DNA from 3 places in the Paraburkholderia sp. 32 genome. Region 1 is predicted to be linked to each of the others. Evidence: predicted binding sites of a transcription regulator. Region 1 holds the regulator's gene; each other region holds the start of a gene.
The links. Region 1 encodes FNR, which switches genes on or off when oxygen is low (the NO sensors DNR and NnrR bind a similar motif). Its sites were predicted from a motif close to TTGATNNNNATCAA; they were not measured.
Positions count from the first base shown of each region.

Region 2: OKW26_RS06670 (universal stress protein) is a predicted target of FNR. The motif match lies at 5,295-5,308, and genes of this name have one in related genera.
Region 3: OKW26_RS21855 (basic amino acid/polyamine antiporter) is a predicted target of FNR. The motif match lies at 1,958-1,971, and genes of this name have one in related genera.

Region 1 covers NZ_JBNDKD010000002.1:85,551-92,332, forward strand. The annotation lists gene OKW26_RS15685 (universal stress protein) at 1-268, shown strand, start outside; gene OKW26_RS15690 (universal stress protein) at 319-789, shown strand; partial or broken gene OKW26_RS15695 (PAS domain-containing sensor histidine kinase) at 823-1,922, opposite strand; gene fnr (fumarate/nitrate reduction transcriptional regulator Fnr) at 2,045-2,827, opposite strand; gene OKW26_RS15705 (response regulator) at 2,844-3,251, opposite strand; gene OKW26_RS15710 (universal stress protein) at 3,572-4,033, shown strand; gene OKW26_RS15715 (universal stress protein) at 4,102-4,605, opposite strand; gene OKW26_RS15720 (universal stress protein) at 4,629-5,468, opposite strand; gene OKW26_RS15725 (polyketide synthase) at 5,673-6,020, shown strand; gene phbB (acetoacetyl-CoA reductase) at 6,085-6,782, shown strand, end outside.
Region 2 covers NZ_JBNDKD010000001.1:1,403,424-1,410,205, forward strand. The annotation lists partial or broken gene OKW26_RS06655 (IS3 family transposase) at 676-2,108, opposite strand; gene OKW26_RS06660 (SUMF1/EgtB/PvdO family nonheme iron enzyme) at 2,317-3,615, opposite strand; gene OKW26_RS06665 (helix-turn-helix domain-containing protein) at 3,730-4,497, opposite strand; gene OKW26_RS06670 (universal stress protein) at 4,719-5,186, opposite strand; gene OKW26_RS06675 (FadR/GntR family transcriptional regulator) at 5,468-6,157, shown strand; gene OKW26_RS06680 (acyl-homoserine-lactone synthase) at 6,213-6,782, opposite strand, start outside.
Region 3 covers NZ_JBNDKD010000002.1:1,415,829-1,422,610, reverse strand. The annotation lists gene OKW26_RS21865 (response regulator) at 1-236, shown strand, start outside; gene OKW26_RS21860 (ATP-binding protein) at 233-1,576, shown strand; gene OKW26_RS21855 (basic amino acid/polyamine antiporter) at 2,104-3,525, shown strand; gene arcA (arginine deiminase) at 3,582-4,841, shown strand; gene OKW26_RS21845 (RcnB family protein) at 5,251-5,586, shown strand; gene OKW26_RS21840 (MFS transporter) at 5,685-6,782, opposite strand, start outside.

The DNA.
Region 1 (6,782 bases):
GTTCGACGATGATTCCGGCGATGCGTCGAGCGCGATTCTCGACGAAGCGCAACGCTGGCACGCGGACCTGATCGTGATGGGTTCGCACGGCATGCGCGGCGCGCCGCACCCGTTGCCGGGGCACGTGACGTCGCGCACGCTGCGCGACGCGGCGTGTCCCGTGCTCGTGTGTCCGCGCGGCGCGTCGTCACTGCGGGCGGACGACGTGCCGCACGGCGAGTGGCGGGAGCCGTATCCGGGCAGTCCGGGCGGGCCCTTTTATCTGTAGCGGGAGCGCGCCACGCGCGTTGACAAATCCAACCTCAGTGGAGAATCGGCATGTACCAACATATCCTCGTCGCGCTAGACGGCAGTACTTTCTCGAAACGCGCGCTGAAAGAAGCGGTGAATCTCGCCGCGTTGACGAAGGGCGTCGTGCATCCGGTTTATGTGGTCGACAAGACGCCGCTCTTTTCCTATGCCGGCTATTACGACCCGCTCACGCTCGTCGAAGCCTTGCGCCAGGACGGCCAATTGGTGCTGGAGGAGGCCGAACAGGCCTGCGCCGCCGCCGATGTGCCTTGCCGCCCTGAAATGATCGAGTCGGAGAGCCTGTCCGACGACGTCGCCGCGATCGTGCTGCGCCACGGCGAGCAGATCCGTGCCGATCTGCTTGTGCTGGGCACGCATGGGCGACGCGGCGTGCGGCGCCTCGTGATCGGCAGCGTGGCGGAGCGGGTGCTGCGTTTCTCGACCTGTCCGGTGCTGCTCATGCGCGAGCCAAGCACCGAGGATGCGCCCGCAGAGTAACCCGCGACAGCGGGGCGCGGCAGCGCGTGAACATTACGCGAGCGCGTCGGCCGGTATCTGGATCGAGATCCTGAAGCCATGGCCCGGCGAGCTGGTGAACGACACGTTGCCGCGCAACTGCCGCACGCGTTCGCGAATGCCGAGCAAACCGAATGAATCTGTTCCCTGCGACCGATCCAGCGCGACACCCACGCCGTCATCCTCGATATCGAGCGATACGATGGGGCCCGCGCAGGTCATGTCGATGCGTACGCGGCTGGCCTTGGCGTGCCGCGCGACGTTCGTCAACGCCTCCTGAACGATGCGAAACAGCGCCGTCGCCGCGAATTCGCCGCACACCGGCTCGGCCGGTTCGAGATGCACGCTCGAGCGCACGTCGTAGCGTTTCGTGAAGTCTTCGGCCAGCCAGTCGAGCGCGGCGGCGAGCCCGAGGTCGTCGAGCAGCGGGGCCGCAGATCGGCGGCGATACGCCGCAGCGAAGCGGCCATCCAGTCGATCTGCTTTTGCAGTTCATGCGTCTGCGCGGCCAGCGGCTCGGTGTCGGCCTGGCTTTTCAGCTTCGCTTCGAGCAGCGCGACGCTCATTTTCAGCGCGGTAAGCCGTTGGCCGAGATCGTCGTGCAGTTCGCGCGCCATACGTTTTTGCTCGTTTTCGCGGGCGATCTGCACGTGCGTGGATACCTGATCCGCGCGTTCGAGTTCCGCGAGGCGCATACGCTCGGTCAGGTCGCGCGTGATCTTGGCGAAGCCGAGCAGCGCGCCCGACGCGTCGTGCACGGCGGAAACGACCACGTTGGCCCAGAAACGCGAGCCGTCGCGACGTACGCGCCAACCCTCGTCCTCGGTGCGGCCTACGGCTGCGGCGATTTCCAGTTCGCGGGCGGGCTTGCCGGCCGCGATGTCTTCCGGGGTATAGAACTTCGAGAAATGCTGGCCGATGATTTCTTCGGGCGTGTAGCCCTTGATGCGCTGTGCGCCGGGATTCCAACTGGTCACGCGGCCGGACACGTCGAGCATGAAGATCGCATAGTCCTGAACCGCATCGATCAACATGAAATAGCGATCCTCGACTGGCACGTCCGACAAGGACGCCGCACTGGTGAAGCAGGAAGACTCGCCGCTCGACAGACCCATCGCTCCTCCGGGTGGTCACGCAAGGTCGCGCACCGCAACGCACCGAGTTATATCAGTTCGGGAGCGCTTGTTCCACCCCGCATGTCCCGCGAACGAACGTGAGGCGAGCGTCGCGTCGGCGTTCAAACCCGAGCCAGTCCTTCCGCGTCTTCGATGCGGATCGTTTTGCCGTTCGCCTTGACGAGGCGCTCGCGCTGGAACTTCGAGAACATCCGGCTCACCGTTTCGAGCTTCATGCCCAGAAAGCAGCCGATTTCCTCGCGGGTCATGCGCAAATGAAACTCCGCCGCGGAGAAGCCGCGCGCCTTGAAGCGCTTCGACAGATTCAGCAGAAACGTCGCGACGCGCTGTTCGGCGGTCATCGTGCCGAGCAGCATCATCTGGCTCGATTCGCGCACGATCTCGCTGCTCATCATCTGGTAGATGTGATGCTGCATCGGCTTCATCTCGCGACAGATCGCCTCGAGCTGCGCGAACGGAATGATGCACACGACGCTGTCTTCGAGCGCGATCGCATCGCAATTCTGCTTGCCCTCGCCGATGCCGTCGAGGCCGAGCGAGTCGCCGGCGATCTGGAAGCCGGTCACGTGCTCGCGGCCGTCGCGATGCATGACCACGGTCTTGAACGATCCGGCGCGGATCGCGTAGAGGCTTTGAAACGCATCGCCCGCGCGATACAGCGCATCACCGCGTTTGATCGAGCGCGTCGAGCAGATCAACGTGTCGAGTCGGCTCAGTTCGTCGGATGTCAGCTCGGGCGGCATGCAGATCGCGCGCATCGCGCAGGTGGAGCAGCGCGGCACGGCGTAGCGTGTGGCCGCGGTGCGTGGCACGACGTGGATCGGTACGACGTGCGAAGTGCGGGGCGCGTCGTGGCGGGGTTCACAGACTGTGGCAACTTGCATGCTCGGCTCCTGGCGGTCAGACCGGATGCGCATGACGCGCATAGGCAATCGCTTCGATGGCACGGCAGGCGAGTTCGAACTCCGAGGTCTTGTCGAAGCAGAAGTCGGCGCCCGCCGCTTCGCACGCTCGGCGAAACGCCGTCGTGCAATGATTGGTCAACACGATGCTGACGATGGACGGCCGCGCCCGCGACAGCGCCGCGAGCAGCAGCAGATTGGTCTTGCCCGAGAAGGACGGGTCCAGCACCGCGACATCGGCGCGACTCGCGACGATGTCGTCGAACGTGTGCTCGACGCCCGCGGACTCGCCGACGATTTCGATGCCGGGAATCAGCGCGATCAGGCAAGCAAGCCGGCGCCGGACCTCGGTCGCATCGTCGACGAGGAAGACTCTCGATAAGGTGGCTGGCGGGGCGGTGTCCATACCGACCAGTATTGGCGACCTCATCTCAGAAATATATCGGCGGGGATTTAAGCGGCGCTAGGAGTTCGGGTAGTGTTGTAGGAATATTCCTAGTGCATGGCTGGCGATGGGGTATGTAGCCGAGTGCGAGTACACGGCTACTTTCGACGTGACGGCTTCGAAGGTCGCAGGCATGCAGTTGATTAAGTAATCACGGAACAAGCCGATAAAGACCCATTGACCTGCGTCAAGCCGCGCGGCGGCGCGCGCTTCACACTGTCGGCGCGGATACGCGACGGCACCGCTTCGGTTCATGCCAGCGCTTTCACAGGGAGTCCAACATGTATGCACGAATTCTGGTTGCGCTCGACGACAGTCCCAGCGCGCAGCGCGCCTTTGCCGAGGCGCTGAAGCTCGCGAAGCTGACGGGCGCCACACTCGAAGCCTGCTGCGTGGTAGGGCACGGCAAGTGGTCGGACAATGCCGATGTGGCTTTCGAGCCGGAACCGGCGGCCGCGGCGCAAGAATTCGCCAGCCGCGCGCTCGATGCGCCGCGCGAGTTGATGCGCGAGGCGCAGGTGCCCGGCGGCGTGCGGGTGATCGACGCGTACGCCGAAAGCGTGTCCGCGGTGCTCGCGCGCGTCGCCGACGAAATCGAAGCCGATCTGATCGTGATGGGCACGCACGGCCGCCACGGCGTGCAGCGCTTTCTGCTCGGCAGCGTCGCGGAGTCGCTCGTGCGTGCGACCGACAAGCCGGTGCTGATCGTGCGGCATGACGAACACGGGCACGCGCGGCCCTGAAGCGCCGCGTCGCGCAGCCGTGGCGCGATCGCGTGGGAGCGGCCGCGCTGCAGCCTGGTTTTCGCGGCTCAGGTGAGTTCGTGTTCGGCGCAGGCCGGGACTGACCGATCGCGCGTCGCGCCGTTCGCGTGCGCGGGAACCATCAGCACGGGGCAGCTGGCGCTGCGCAGCACGCGCTCGGCGACGCTGCCGAGCATCAGTCGTTGAACACCACGGCGGCCGTGCGTGCCCATCACGATCGCGTCGGCGTGCCATTCGAGCGCCGCCTCGACGATGCGATGCGCGACGTCTTCGCCGGTGATCGCGGCTTCGACGGTGCGGGCCGTGCCCTTGCTCCCGCGCGCGGTCATCCGGCTCTGGGCATCGGCCGCGATCCGCTTGCCTTCCTCGATGAAGGCGTCCTGGATCACGCAAGGGTCGAAGCCGGGCGCGTCGTAGGCGATGACGGGCACGTCGATCACGTACAGCGGCTGCAGCTCGGCGCCCGATTCGGCGGCAAGGGTCAGCGCGGCGTCGAACGCACGGGAGGCGGTGTCGCTGCCATCGAGCGCGACGAGTAGGCGGTGAAACATGGCGGACTCCTTAAGCGCGCACTTCAGTGCGACAACAGCACCGGCACGGTCATCGACTCGAGCATCGTGCGCGTCGCACCGCCCAGTACGACTTCGTGCAGACGCGAATGCGCGTAGGCGCCCATCGCGATCATGTCGCAGCCGAGGTCGGCCGCCTGCGACAGCAGCGCGTCGCCGACCGGCGTGCCGTCCGCGACGCTCAGTTCGCGCACGTCGATCTTGACGCCGTGACGCGCGACGGTGAGTGCGATGTCGTCGCCCGGAACCGTGTCGCGCGGCGGACGATCGCCCGACGAATGAACCGTCAGCAGCGTCACTTTGGACGCGTGCGCGAGGAACGGCAGCGCGTCGTGGATCGCGCGGGTGGCTTCGCGGCTGCCGTCCCACGCGATCAGCACGTGGCGGCCGGGCGCCGCGAAGGTGCCGCCCGACGGCACCAGCAGCACCGGCCGCCCGGCCGACAGCACGACGTGCTCGACGAACTGTTCGGCGACGAACGCCTCGGGATCGGTCGGATCGGTCTGCCCGAGCACGATCAGATCGGCGAGACGCGCATAGGGCGGCACGACGTCGTTCGCGTAGCTGTTCGCGGCGATCCAATGACCGTCGACGTTCGCGCGCGCGAGTTCGGCACGAAACAGCCGCTCGAGCGCGCTGGCGCGCTCGTGCCGCAGACGCTCGTGCTCCGCGTAGTAGTCGGCGGTGCCGGCCATCACGAAGAACGCGTGCCGCGGTGGCACGTACGTCGAAAACAGGCCGGTCAGCGTCGCATGAAAGCGGTGTGCGAGCTGCAATGCGATTTCGAGGCGCGGATGTGCACGAACGCTCGTATCGAGGTGAACGAGAATGCTTTTGTAGCTCATCGCCAAAGCTCCGTGACAGAAACGTGGGGAAACGGGCACAAGCAGGCTCGAGCCCGTCGTCAAATGGAGTCTATGAGCCCGGCGGCCGCGGCTGTTGATGCAGATCAAGCGCGGGCCGCCGCGCGCTCAGTACAGTGACGGGCACGCTCGACGGTTTGCAACCGCGCCTGGCAATCCTATGCTGTGCTCTGGAGGGCAGCGATCATGATTTCCGAATCCGATGCGCCGCTCGGGCGCCCCGCTTCACCATGGACCTCGACGGCATCCGGACCGCCTGAAGGCTGGCTCGACTACGCGGCGGCGTATCAGACCGCACAGGGCGCGGCACACGGGTACGCCGAGCGGTGCTTCGCCGACTGGAGCAAGTCGATCGCTTTCGTCGCGCAGCGCGAGGCGGACTGGTTCGGCGAGGCCAACCGCGCTTGCGCCGCCTGGTATGCGGGGTGGCAGGCGGTGTACGGCATCGCGCCAGGCGTCGCGCCGCTCGCGGGCGGCCTGAGCGCATGGTGGTGGAGCTCGCAGAACGCGCTGCCGTTCGCGGGCGTCGTTTAGCCGCGCGAGCCGGCAAGGCCGGCGCGCGCACCGTCAATGGCAGACACGGCAAGGAGGAGTTCAGATGGGAACGGATCGCGTGGCATTGGTCACAGGCGGGATGGGCGGTTTGGGCACGGCGGTCAGCCGGGCGCTTCATGACGCGGGCATGACGGTCGCGGTGACGCACTCGACGCACAACGATCACGTGTCGACATGGCTGCAGCACGAGCGCGACACGGGGCGCGACTTTCACGCGTACGAAGCCGACATCGCCGACTTCGATTCATGCGCGCGCTGCGCGCAACGCGTGCTGACCGAACTGGGCGCGGTAGACGTGCTGATCAACAACGCGGGCATCACGCACGACACGAGCTTCGCGAAGATGAGCAAGGAGCACTGGGACGCCGTGCTGCGCACCGATCTCGATGGCCTGTTCAACATGAGCAAGCCGCTGTTGCCCGGCATGCTCGAGCGGCGCCACGGCCGCATCGTCAACGTGGGGTCGGTCAACGGTTCGCGCGGCGCCTACGGGCAAACCAATTATTCAGCGGCCAAAGCGGGCGTGCACGGTTTCACGAAGGCACTTGCGCTCGAAACCGCGAAGCACGGCGTCACGGTGAACACGGTGTCGCCCGGTTATCTCGCGACCGCGATGGTCGAAGCGGTGCCGCGCGAGATCCTCGACACGAAGATCCTGCCGCAGATTCCGCTCGGCCGGCTGGGACGTCCGGACGAGGTGGCGGCGTTGATCGCGTTTCTATGCTCAGAGGAGGCGGCTTT
Region 2 (6,782 bases), on a different contig from region 1:
CGAAGTCCGCCGGGCATGGCGGCAAGGCAGGCTTGCGCCGCCTGTACGCCGGCCCGCCGTCCGGATGCCGTGGCCAGCAACACTTCGTCAGCAGCCGGCGCAGCAACCGCTGACGCGCTCGGCCGCTTTCGGGGAATCCACGTAGTGACATAGTCGTCACCGTGATGATAATGACACTATGCAGCGCGTGGCATGCTAATCCGCCAGCAAGGCGCCAATGTCATGAGTTAGAAATTCGCATTCAAAGCTCTCGCCATGGTAGCCATCGACACAGTGCCGCAATAGCCGTCTGCGAGTCGTGCAGAGGCATCGAGTTCTCAATGACACAGGATTCGTAGCCCTAAGCCTAACAGGTGGATGGCTGAATCAAGGAGAGCGAAGTTGAAGGAGAAGTCGATGGGTATGGCGGACGGGTCTTTGCGTTTGGTGGTCGAAAAATGGCTTGGGCCGACTCCGACGATGCCGGTTCGGGTAACCCGGTTTGGTCGCATGCCCTCGAGTCAACGACGCTATGTGTGCGTCGAGGCATTGCGGCCAGCAGGCGAGTTGGCAATTTATTTCTTCCTTCACGCTGACCGTACGTGGTGCGTGTTTCCGCCTGAGGTCGAGCGTCCGGCGATGAGCGTTAATGACATGCATCGTTATCGCGGTAATCCCTGGGCTTTTTAACGACAGCCTCGTCTGCACGTACAGTGCGTGACGTGCCGCGAGAAGCGCACGATCGTCGCCGGCATGACGCTGCGCAGGCGTCACGTAGCGGATGCCGCTATGACGATGCTCGAAGTTGTACCACTGCACGAAGCCGGCAGCCCAGGTGCGAGCAGCGTTCAGGTCCTCGAAGCCTGTGACCGGAAACTCCGGCCGGTACTTCGCGGTTCGGAACAGCGCTTCGGCGTAGGCGTTGTCGTCGCTGACACGGGGGCGTGAGTACGACGGCTTGACACCCAGCCAGTGGAGCATCGCCAGCACGGTCGTGGCCTTGAGCGTCGCACCGTTATCGCCGTGCAGCACCGGCCGGGTCTCAAGGACGGCAATGCCTTCGGAGAGCGCCGTACGACGCACGAGATGAGCAGCGTGTTCGGCCGCGTCGCTGTCGTGCACCTCCCAGCCGACAATCTTGCGGCTATACAGGTCCAGGATCAGGTACAGGTGGAACCATCGACCTGTTACCGTTGCCGGCAGAAACGTCATGTCCCAGCACCACACCTGGCGCGGCGCCGTTGCGACGTGCGTGGTCGGCGGCCGGGCGCTCGAAGGCGTTCTGGCACGACCACGGCGCGTCATCTGCCCATGCTCGCGCAGCACGCGCGCAAAGGTCGATTCGCTGGCGATGTACACGCCTTCGTCAGCAAGCATCGGCACGATACGCGCCGGTGGCATGTCGGCAAAGCGTGGCTCGTTGGCTACGCGCAGCACGTTTGCCCGCTCCTGCGGGCTCAGGGTGTGCGCGGGCAATGGGCGCATCGCGCCGGGCCTGGCGTCGCCCTTGACGAGCCCCTGATGGGCCTTCCAGCGTTGCAGCGTTCGCACATCGATTCCGGCGACCTCGCAGGCCAGACGCAACCGTGCGCCAGCCCGATTGGCCGATTCGATTTCCCGGGCCAGCCGCTGGCGATCCTCGAGGCCGATCATTCGTCCTCGCCCTTGTCCGTGTTGAAGATCGCCGCGACTTTTTTTGACAGTACCAGCAGCGCTGCTGTCTCAGCCAGCGCCTTCTCCTTGCGCCGCAGTTCGCGTTCCAGTTCGTTGATGCGGCGCTGATCCTGCTTCGTCTGCTGCGGGCTCGTGCGGGCTTCTTCGGGCTCGGCCAGCGCCTGCGTGGCCGCTTGCCGCCACTGCGCCAGTTCCTGCGGATACACGCCATGCTCGCGGCACCACGCATTGCGCGCCGTCTCGTCCATCGCTGCCGTGTTCAACACCGCCTCGAAACGGGCGGCCGCTGTCCATGCCCGCTCGCGAGCGGGCATGGACAGCGCATCACTGCGCCAGCGCTCCAGCGTCTGCGCGCCAACACCGATCTCGCGCGCAACCTTTTCCACTGATGCGCTCTCCGGCGGCAGCAACCGCGCCACCGCTCTGTCCTTGAATGTCTTTCCGTAACGCGCCAACTTGTTCTCTCTTTATCGCCCCCAGATTCCAATTTTATCCAGGCGACAACCATTGTGACGCGGGGGGATTAGACGGCGGCCGAAGGTCTGAAAAGTCCTTCGAAGCACTTTCATGGTAGATATCAATAACGACTGCGATCGCAAAGTTAACCGATAGTTGACCTTTCTAGAGGTAAAGCGATAGCTTGTCTCTTGCATCAACTATCGCTTAATTCCTCACCCGCACACACCGAAACCCCGCATACACATACTGATAATGCGGCTGAAACCAGTTGCGAAATTCCGGCCGCAGCATGCACAGCGCGGTACGCGCCGAGCCGCCCTTCAGCACGTAGTGCTGCCCATCGAAGAAGTTGGCCGAATAGCCGGGATAGAACGGAAACGCTTCGAAGCCCGGCAGCGCTTCGAAAAGCGTCGAGGTCCATTCCCAGCCGTTGCCGAACTGACCTTCCGCGCCGAACGTGCTGACGTTGTCCGGATGCGCGTCGACGGGCCGTGGATCCCAACTGCGGAAATCGAAGTTCCCCGACGCCGCTTGCGGCGCACCGTGCGCCGCGCGTTGCCATTGCGCCTCGGTCGGCAGGGTTTTGCCGGCCCAGCGCGCGTAGGCGCTCGCTTCGGCGTGGCTCACGTAGACGGGCCAGTCGAGCGGCAAGGGCACGTCGTCGAACATCGTGCGCAGCGTCCATGCCGGGCGACCGTCTTGCGCCGTGCGTTGCGACCAGCCAGCGGGATGCTCGATGCGCTCCGCTTCCTTCCATGCCCAGTCCTTCGGCGACCACCACTTCGGCTCGCGATAACCGCCGTCTTCGATGAACTCGAGGAACGCACCGTTCGTGACCATGTATCGATCGATCTCGAACGCGGGCACGTCCACGCTCATTTCGCCGAACTCATTATCCCAGCCGAAGCGGCCGGCCTCGCGCGGCATGCCGAGCACGGCCGTGCCGGCCGGCACGCTAACCATCGACGACAACGCGTCGCGCTGCTCATCGCTCGTCACCACCGGCTCGCGCAACGCGGTGTTCTTCTGCGCGAGAGGCAACTGATGGAGCATGTACGCGAGCGTTTCCGCATGCATCAACCGATGCTCGATCGCGACGTTCAGCAGTTGCACGGCCGCCTTGTCGTGCGCCGCGCTGCCGAGTTCGTCGAGCGCGGTGTCGATCTGCCGGCGCGCGCGCGTCGCATACTCGCGCACGGCGGCGAGCGACGGCCAATCGCTGGGTTGATCGGTGGGAAAGCCGCCGTCTACCGGATCGATGCCGAAGGCGAACAACTGGTCGAGTTCCGGCGCGAAAGCCGGCAGATCGAACAGACGCTGGTCGAGCAGATTGCGATCGAACGCTTCGAGATGGCCGATGTAGAACACGACGCGGTGACGCTCGCGGATCGGCCGTTCATAGAGGTAGTCGGGTTTGACGATCGCAAACAGGTCGTCGGTGACTTGACGCGCGTCGAGCAGGCGCTGCACGAGCGGATGATGCGGGACAGGGTCGCGATTCATTGGGGCCGGGTCTCCATGCAACACGGTTGCCGTAGGGGGACGGTCTGAAAACTCTACCCGCTCGCAGGCGGCGTGCCAAGACTAACAGCGCGACCGTCCAGGCCAGCCCGGCCGCTAGACCTGCCGCAAGCCTTGGAGATCGACGATGTGAATGTGCTTGCCCCGCGTGTCGATCAGGCCGCGTTTTTGAAATCTTGACAGGGTACGGCTGACCGTTTCGAGCGTCATGCCGAGGTAGCTACCCATGTCCTCGCGCGTCATACGCAGATTGAACTCCGACCACGAGTAGCCGCGCTGCGCATTGCGCTGTGACACGTCCAGCAGAAAGGCGGCGACGCGTTCGTCGGCGGACAGCGAGCCGAGCACCATCATCTGCGCGGCTTCGCTGACGATCTGCGTGCCCAGTAGCTTGTGCATGCGTTCCTGGATCGAACTGATTTCGCGACACAGCAGCTTCAGCGCGCTATAGGGAACGATGCACACCGTGCTGTCTTCCAGCGCGACGGCGCTGCACGCATGGAGGTCCGCGCTGATGCCGTCGAGCCCGAGCGGCTCGCCGGCCAGACGCAGCCCGGTGACCTGCTCGCGGCCGTCGCGGTGGACCATCACGGTCTTCATCGAGCCGGAGCGCACCGCGTAGATATTGTCGAAGCGGTCGCCGCTGCGATACAGCGCTTCGCCGCGCGGCACCGAGCGCGCCGAACAGATCAGCGTTTCGAGCTTCGGCAGTTCCTCCGCCGACAGCCCCTGCGGCATGCAGATCTCACGCATCGAACAGCTGGAGCAGCGCGCGGCGGTACGTGCGGCTGCGCGTGCCGCCACGGCCTCGCGGTTGCCGGCGGAGCGGGTCGAGGAACGGGTCACAGCAGTAGGATTCAGCATGTTCGATCATTGGTAGTGGTGAAATTGTCCCACCCGCTATGACCCGCAACTGGCGGCAAAGTGACGCGTTCGCTGCTCGGCAGTCCGAGCAACGGCGGTGCTCTGACGAAAGTGAGAAGGTGAGCCGCCGCGGCCTATATCGACGTCGCCCGTCGACGGGTAGCGTGGCTCGATTCCGGCAAGGCAGGGCGTGGCGTGCCGCCCCGCGCCTGATGAAAGAGTCAGGCGGGTTCCTTGTCGGTGCCCGCGGCGGACGGTACCAGCAGAACCGGAAGAGTGGCCTGGCGCACGCAGCGTTCAGCGACGCTGCCGAGAATCAGCCGCTGAAAGCCACGCCGGCCGTGCGTGCCCATCACGAGCAGGTCGGCGTTGAATTCGGCGGCGGCCTGCAGCACGATCTCGGCGACATCGCCGAGCGACGAAGCCTCGGAGACCGCCGGGTCGCCCTTCACACCTTGCTCGGCCATCGCTTTCGAAAACTCGGCACGCAGCTCCTGGCCTTCCTCGATCAGGCGGTTGCGCAGGATCGACGGGTCGTAGCCGGGCGCCTCAAAGTACATCGGCGTGTTTTCGACGACATAAAATGGCCGCAACACCGCGCCATTCGATTTGGCGAGATCGAGCGCCGCTTCGAACGCACGGCGCGAGGTATTGCTGCCGTCGACCGCTACAAGGATGCGAGTGTACATATCGGCTCCGAGTCAAAAATGCGTCTGCCACATTGCTAACCGCGGCAGGTTTATTGATCTTTTATACCAATGAAGCTTAGATGATTGCCCGAAAAGATGCACCGGACCAGGATGTAAATCAAACACTGGCCAAATATTCCGGCGCGGCGCGGACAAAATGGCGGACGCGGCGGCGTGCGCGAAGCAGCCTGGCATGCTTACAACCCGTAGAACTTTGCTGAAGCCGAAACAGGGTTGGCCTTACAATCAAGCCATATTCAGACAAGCTGGCCAGTCCGCTGATGAACGATCGAAAAACCAAGGGCTTACCCGACCAGATCTACGGCGACATTCTCAACCGCATCCTCGAAGGCGAGTACAAGGAAGGCGAGCGATTGCCGACCGAGCACGCGCTGGCGGAGCGTTTCGCCACGTCCCGACCGACCGTGCGCGAAGCGCTCGCGCGATTGCGGGCCGACGGCATCATCTCGACGCGGCACGGCTCTGGCACGACCGTCGCGCGGCGCCCCGATCCGGACGTACGCCGCTTCGCGCCGCTCGAAACGCTGTCCGATATCCGCCGCTGCTATGAGTTTCGCATCGTGACCGAGGCGGGCGCGGCCGCGCAGGCAGCGCTGAAGGCCGACGCCGACGACATCGCCGCGATCCAGCACGCGTGGGACGAGCTCGAGCGCATCATCGAGGCGCAGGGGATCGGCGCGAAGGATGACTTCCTGTTTCATCAGGCGGTCGCGCGCGCGTCGAAGAATCCGTTTTTCATCACGGTGATGTCGTTCATCGAGGAACAGATCCTGTTCAGCATGAACCTGTCGCGCAATCTGTCGCTCGTCAAGACGGTGGAGCGGCAGCGGCTGGTGCAGGCCGAACACATGGCGGTGCTCGACGCAATCCGCCGCAAGGACGCGGCGGGCGCGGGGGCCGCAATGCGCGCGCATCTCGAGAACGCGCTGGAACGGATGTTCGGTTCCTGAGTCCGCGCGCGGGTGAAGGCGTCGCGACTTTTGTCAGGCCGCGCTTCGGCGCGGCTCAAGCAGCGACGGCGACCGGCCCGAACAGCGAGGTCAGCGTTTTCGCGCTCACCGCGACTTCGAGCGCGACGGCCCGCTCGATGCCAATCTGCAGCGGCGGCCCGAGCCGGCTGATGTCGAGGCCGGCTCGGCGCAGCATTCTCTCGATCGGCGTGGTGGTCACCGTGACGTAATGCGTGATGCCCATGCGCTGCGCGAAGCGCATCACTTCCTGAATTGCGCGGATTGTCATATCCGTGAAACCAAACGACTGTTCCTCACCGCCGGTCTCGATCGCCCAGCGGCTCAGTTCCCAGATATGTCGCCCGACCGGCGCGGCCGCGCCATGCAGTAGCTGCGGGAAGGTGTCTTTCAGCATGTTCGGACCTTCGGTCGGCATCAGGCGCCAACAGCCGCGCAACCGTTCGTCTTCGCCCTGAATCAGCATGTAGTACGGCCCGAGCGCGTCGTAGCCGTCTATCTCCATTCCCGCGATGGTCGGAATTTCCCAGCCGAGCCGGCCGTGAAAGACACGGGCGCGCAAGCGGTACATCTCGTTGATCAGTTCGTTGTCGAATTCCTGCCGGAG
Region 3 (6,782 bases), 1.3 Mb from region 1:
ACCGTCTGTTGCGTGTGTTTCTCGATCATCCGCAGCGCGTGCTCACGCGCGATCAGTTGCTGAACCTCACCCAGGGACGCCAGGCCGATCCGTTCGACCGCTCGATCGATCTGATGGTGAGCCGCCTGCGTCAACGCCTGCGGGACGGCGCGCGCGAGCCGCGCTACATCAAGACGCTGCGCAGCGAGGGCTATGTGTTTTCAGCGGCCGTGACCGCGATCGGAGATCCGCAATGAGCGCATCTCCATCACCGTCGTTGCTGCGCTGGCCGCATTGGCCGCGCACGCTGTTCGCGCGGCTCGCGGTGATTTTGTTCGTCGGGCTCGCGCTTGCGCAGGCGCTGTCGTTCTGGCTCACGATGACCGAGCGCGACCAGACGATGACCAACATCATGATGGGCTACATCGAGCGCGAGGTGGCGAGCTCGGTCGCGCTGCTCGATCATCTGCCGCCCGACGAGCGCGCCCAGTGGCTGCCGCGGCTCGCGCGGCGCAGCTATGAGTTCGTGCTCGGCCCGGGCGTGCCAGGCACCCCGGTCGACGCGAGCCTGTCGGCACGCGTCGCGCAGTCGATCGGCGATGGCATCGGCACGCGTTATCCGTTGACCGTCAACGCAGTGCCGGGCGATCGCGAGCGTCTGCAGGTGCACCTGAAACTGAGCGACGGCACGCCGCTCACCATCGACCTGCGGCCGATGCCCGGCGCCCCGTTGTCGCGCTGGCTGCCGCTCGTGCTGACGCTGCAGCTGCTCGTGCTCGCGGCCTGCTGCTGGCTGGCGGTACGGCTCGCGACGCGCCCGCTCAATCAGCTCGCAGTCGCGGCCGACACGCTCGGCCCCGACCTGAAGGCCGCGCGTCTGCGCGAAGCCGGTCCGTCCGAAGTGGCGCGCGCCGCGCGCGCGTTCAACGCGATGCAGGACCGGATCGCCACGTACATGACCGAGCGCATGCAGATTCTCGCGGCGATTTCGCACGATTTGCAGACGCCGATCACGCGCATGCGTCTGCGTGTCGACACGATGGACAACGACAGCGAGGCCGCAAAGCTGCGCCAGGATCTGCAGGAAATGGAGGCGCTGGTCAAGGAAGGGGTCACCTATGCGCGCACGATGCATGGCACGACCGAGGTGCCGCGCCGCATCGATCCCGATGCGCTGTTCGACAGCCTGGTCTGCGATTACGTCGACGCGGGTCAGCAAGTGTCACTGCAGGGCCATTTCGGCCAGTCGCTGACGATGCGTCCGCAGGCGTTGAAGCGCATCGTCGGCAATCTGGTCGATAACGCGCTGAGGTACGGCGGCGCCGCGCAGATCGATATCGGGGCGTTGCACGATGGCGAGGCTACCGTGTCGGTGCTCGATCGCGGTCCCGGCATTCCGGTCGAGTCGCTGGAGACGGTGTTCGAGCCGTTCGTGCGGCTCGAAGGGTCGCGCAATCGTCAAACGGGCGGCACGGGGCTGGGGCTCGCGATCGCGCGGCAACTCGCGCTCGCGATGGATGCGACGCTCACGCTGCACAACCGCGTCGGCGGCGGTCTCGAAGCGCGGCTGACGTTGAGGAAGTTGCGCGAGTCATAGTTGGACCTCTTGCGGCGCGGAGACGCGGGCGATTCCGTCAGAAAAATTCACAAAGCCCGCCATTATGAAATCGTCATCGGGTTTGGACTATTAATGACCCCCGCGCGCCATTTCGAGCTGTGGCTCTGATGCTTCTCAGTAGTTCTGAACGACCACCGGTTCAGCTCGCTTCAGCGATTCCCCATCATTTGAGAAAACCGCGGCGGTGATGCGGCAGGTCGCATCATTGTTAAATCATCGATATTCAAAGCGGCTTATCGATGCGAGCGATTCAGATGCGTGGTGAATTGTTAATTCGCAAATTCAACCAGATTCGGCAACGCAGCATCGATGGATTCGATCGCATAGCGAGCCACAGTCCGTTACCTTGTCTTCGATAAATTGACAAACGCCAACGGACAGACCATTCTTTTCGTGTGGTGGTTGCAGAGTAGCGCGGCTGATCAACAGCAAGATTGGCCGAGAGACACGTTTCGTTCGAATCTGATTAAAGATCCTTGTTAAAAAGGTAACTAAAAGGAATCCGAATGGCGTCCACTCCACAAAAGATGTCAAAAATGCAACTCACCGGGATGGTGGTGGGCGGCATGGTCGGAGCCGGGATCTTTTCCCTGCCGCGCACTTTTGCCAATGCCACCGGTCCGGTGGGTGCCGTGATTGCCTGGCTGATTGCGGGCACGGGCATGTATATGCTGGCGCGCGTATTTCAGGCGCTGGCCGAACGCAAGCCCGAACTGGACGCCGGCGTGTTTGCGTATGCGAAAGCGGGCTTTGGCGATTATCCGGGCTTTCTCTCCGCATTTGGCTATTGGATCGGTAGCTGTATCGGCAACGTTTCTTACTGGGTGCTGATCAAGTCGACACTCGGCGCGTTTTTTCCCGTGTTCGGCGACGGCAATACGGTCGTCGCGATCGTCGTTGCATCGATCGGCATCTGGCTATTTCATTTCATGATCCTGAAGGGCGTGCAGCAGGCGGCCTTCATCAACAGTATCGTCACGGTCGCCAAGATCATTCCGATTCTGGTGTTCATCTTGATCCTGATCTTCGGCTTCCGGTTGGACCTGTTCCAGGCCAACCTCTACGGCGGAGGACTCGAAGGCAATATCCTCGAGCAGGTGCGGGCCACGATGCTGGTCACGGTGTTCGTGTTCATCGGTATCGAAGGGGCGAGCGTTTATTCCCGTTATGCGAAGAAGCGTTCCGATGTCGGCCAGTCGACGATTCTCGGCTTCGTCGTCGTGACCTCGCTGATGGTACTCGTGACGATGCTGCCTTACGCAGTGCTCCAGCGCGCCGACATCGCGGCCATGCGGCAGCCGTCGATGGCGGCGGTGCTCGAAGCGGTGGTCGGTCATTGGGGCGCGGTTTTCGTCAGCATAGGTTTGCTGATTTCGGTACTGGGCGCTTATCTCGCCTGGTCGCTGATCTGCGCCGAAGTGTTGTTCACGGCGGCAAAGACCGAAGACATGCCCGCCGTATTCGCGAGGGAAAACGCCAACAAGGTACCTGCCAATGCATTGTGGCTGACCAACATCGTGGTGCAGCTGCTCGTCATCAGCACCTACTTCTCGCGCGATGCGTTCGCGCTGATGCTGAATCTGACGAGCGCGATGTCGTTGATTCCGTACCTCTTCGTCGCGGCGTTCGGCTGCATGAACGCGAATCGCGGCGACGGTTACGACGTGCGCGCCGACGAGCGCCGGCGTGACTTCATCATGGCCGCAATCGCCTCGATCTATACGGTCTTCATGATCTGGGCGGGTGGCCTGAAATTCATTCTGCTTTCCGCCGTGCTGTATGCGCCAGGAACGGCGCTTTATATCTGGGCTCGGCGCGAGCAGAACAAGAATGTCTTCATCGTTTCCGACTGGATCATTTTTATCGTTGCGATCATTGGCGCGATCATCGGCATCTATGGCCTCGTAACCGGAAGGATCGCGATTTAGCTTTAATGAAATCCGATTGAACAGAGCGGGCCAACATTGGCATTCAGGAGATCATCATGGCGAACACGGACGCGAAAGCGGGTGAATTGGGTGTCTACTCGGAAGTCGGGCAGCTGCGCAAAGTGATGGTCTGCGCACCGGGGCTCGCGCATCAGCGTCTTACCCCGAGCAATTGCGATGAACTGCTGTTCGACGACGTACTGTGGGTCGAGAACGCGAAGCGCGACCACTTCGACTTCGTCACGAAGATGCGCGACCGCGGCGTCGAAGTGGTGGAGATGCACAATCTGCTCGCCGAAACGGTCGCGGTGCCCGAAGGCAAGAAGTGGATTCTCGACAACCAGGTGGTGCCGAATCAGGTCGGCCTCGGCTTTATCGATGAATTGAGAAGCTATCTGGAAGGGCTCGACAATCGCAAGCTGGCCGAAACGCTGATTGGCGGGCTATCCACTCACGACTTCCCGGAAGCGCACGGCGGCAAGGCGCTGGAGGTCGCGAAAGAAGCGGCGGGCGGCACCGAATATCTGCTGCCGCCGCTGCCGAACACGCTGTACACGCGTGACACGACGTGCTGGATCTATGGCGGCGTCACGCTGAATGCGCTGTACTGGCCGGCCCGCCACGAGGAGACGATCCTGACCACGGCGATCTACAAGTTCCACCCCGATTTCGCGGGCAAGGTCAACGTGTGGTGGGGCGACCCGACTCAGGACCACGGTCTCGCCACGCTGGAAGGCGGCGATGTGATGCCGATCGGCAAGGGCGTCGTGCTGATCGGCATGAGCGAGCGCACCTCGCGGCAGGCCATCAGTCAACTGGCTGCAATGCTGTTCAAGAAGGGCGCGGCCGAGCGCGTGATCGTCGCGGCGATGCCGAAGATTCGCGCGGCAATGCACCTCGATACCGTGTTCACGTTCGCCGATCGCGATTGCGTACTGGTCGCCCCGGACTTCATGGCGAAGACGCGCACCTATTCGTATCGGCCGAGCAGCCATCCGAGCGGCGTCGAGTTGCACGCCGAAAACAAGCCGTTCACCGACGTCGTCGCCGAGGCGCTCGGGCTGAAGCATCTGCGCGTGGTCGAGGCGGGCGGCAGCGACTATCAACGCGAGCGCACGCAGTGGGATAGCGGTGCGAACCTCGTGTGCGCGTCCCCGGGCGTCGTCTATGCATACGACCGCAACACGTACACGAACACGCTGTTGCGCAAGCAGGGCATCGAGGTGATTACGATCGTCGGTGCGGAGCTGGGCCGTGGACGTGGCGGCGGTCACTGCATGACCTGCCCGATCATCCGCGATGCGGTCGACTATTGATCAGTCAAGCGAATCAATCTGGCCAGTGACTGGCAAAGTGTCGCCCGCTCGCTGAAGTGGCGAGCGGGCGACAGCGCCGCGCGCGCGTCCGCCGCCTCCAGGAACGGCGCGATCCGTCCAGACGATCGACGCGATGAATCGAATCGCCCCGCTACTCGCCGGGTTGACGCACGCGGTCGTGGTGGGCAGGTCCGGCTTGAAGTCGAACTTCCTTTTACTATACTTTTTAACGACTTCGCGCCTGAATTATCGAATTTGATATCTCGCGATTTGCAAGGATTACATTCGATAGACCAGCGATCGCTGCAATGAAGTTGGAGTTAATGAATCTGCGAGTAGCTGGACCATCACTTTTCACGTCAATCGCGTGAATGCTCGGAGCTTTCATCCACCGCACGGAGGTTCGAATATGAATAATCGCTTTGTTGCGCAACTCGTCGCCTTGTCGTTTGCCGGTATGTCCGCGCTCGCGATTGCGGCTGGGCCCATGAAGGACCAGGGCGGCGGCCAGATGGCCGGTACGGGCCGTCAGCAAGTGATGCCGACGATTCCGCACCGTGACTGGCATAAAGGTCAACGTGTGCCGGCCGAATACCGTAACTACAACTTCATGATGGACGACTGGCGCGGACATGGCCTCAATGCGCCGCCGCGTGGGCACAAATGGCTGGGTGTCAATGGCGACTATGTGCTCGTAACGACGAACAACTGGACCATTTCAGACATTGTCGCCGGAACGCAGTAATGCTTCCTCGTGGTGCCCGGGCTATCCGGCGACCAGTTTTAGCGCCGGAACCTGGGCCATTCATCGACACGACATGATTTCGTCATTTTCGCATCGATTTAATGCTGCGTGTCGTATAGCCGGTCGGGAACGAACAATGCAGTCACGCCGCTCAAAAAGAACACCGCGCCGACCACGAGAAAGCCAAGTCCGATCGAGAACTGCGTCGCGATAAAACCGATGACGATCGGCGCCGCCCCCGAACAGAAGCGCCCGAGATTATACGAGCCGCCCACCGCGGTGCCGCGCACCGACGTCGCAAAACTCTCCGACATGAATGTGCCGATCGTGCCGAGTGGCACGCCGTACAGAAAGCCGAAGACAAGCATCAGCGTGGAAATGTTGTCGTGGGTGTGCCAGAAAATGATCACGGGCAGAAAGAGCGCCGCACCGATACAGCCGAGCACGTACACGCCGCGCCGGCTCCAGCGGTCACCGAGCCAGCCCGCGAAGATCTTGCCGATGAAGGCGACCACGTATGTGCCGATCATATAGCCGGTCAGCGAGCTGAACTTGATGTGCAATTCCTTCTCGAGATACGTCGGCAGCCAGTTGTTCAGGCCGTAAAAGCCGGACAGCACGAAGACTGACGCGAAGGTCCACAGGATGAACATCGTGCGCGCCTGGCGGTCGCGGAAAATCTGCGCGTAGCGATTGTCGACGAGCCGCGTTTTGCTCGCACGGTCGGCAGCCCGGCTCGCGAGCCATGCCGCCGGTTCGGGCACCGCGAACTTGATCGCGAATGCGAGCAGCACCGGCACGGCAGACACGTAGTACAGCGTGCGCCAGCCGTACTGCGGCAGGATCCAGTTGCTGAGTGCGATCACGACGATATAGCCGGCCGAAATGCCGGTTTGCAGCATGCCGAGTACCAGCGAGCGCCGTTCGGTCGGCACATATTCGGCTACGAGCGTGGTGACCAGCACCATGCAGCCAATGCCGAGCGAACTGATAAAGCGCACCGCCGCGAATTCGACGAAGCTGTGCGTGAACCCGAGCATCCCCGCGCCGAGCGAGAACAGCGCGAGCGCCCATGCGATGACCCGCACGCGGCCGAGACGATCGCTCGCCCAGCCGCCGACAATGCCGCCGATCGCCATGCCGAGCAAGGTCAGACTGCCGAGCGCGCCCGCTTCGACATTGGTCAGCCCGAAGTC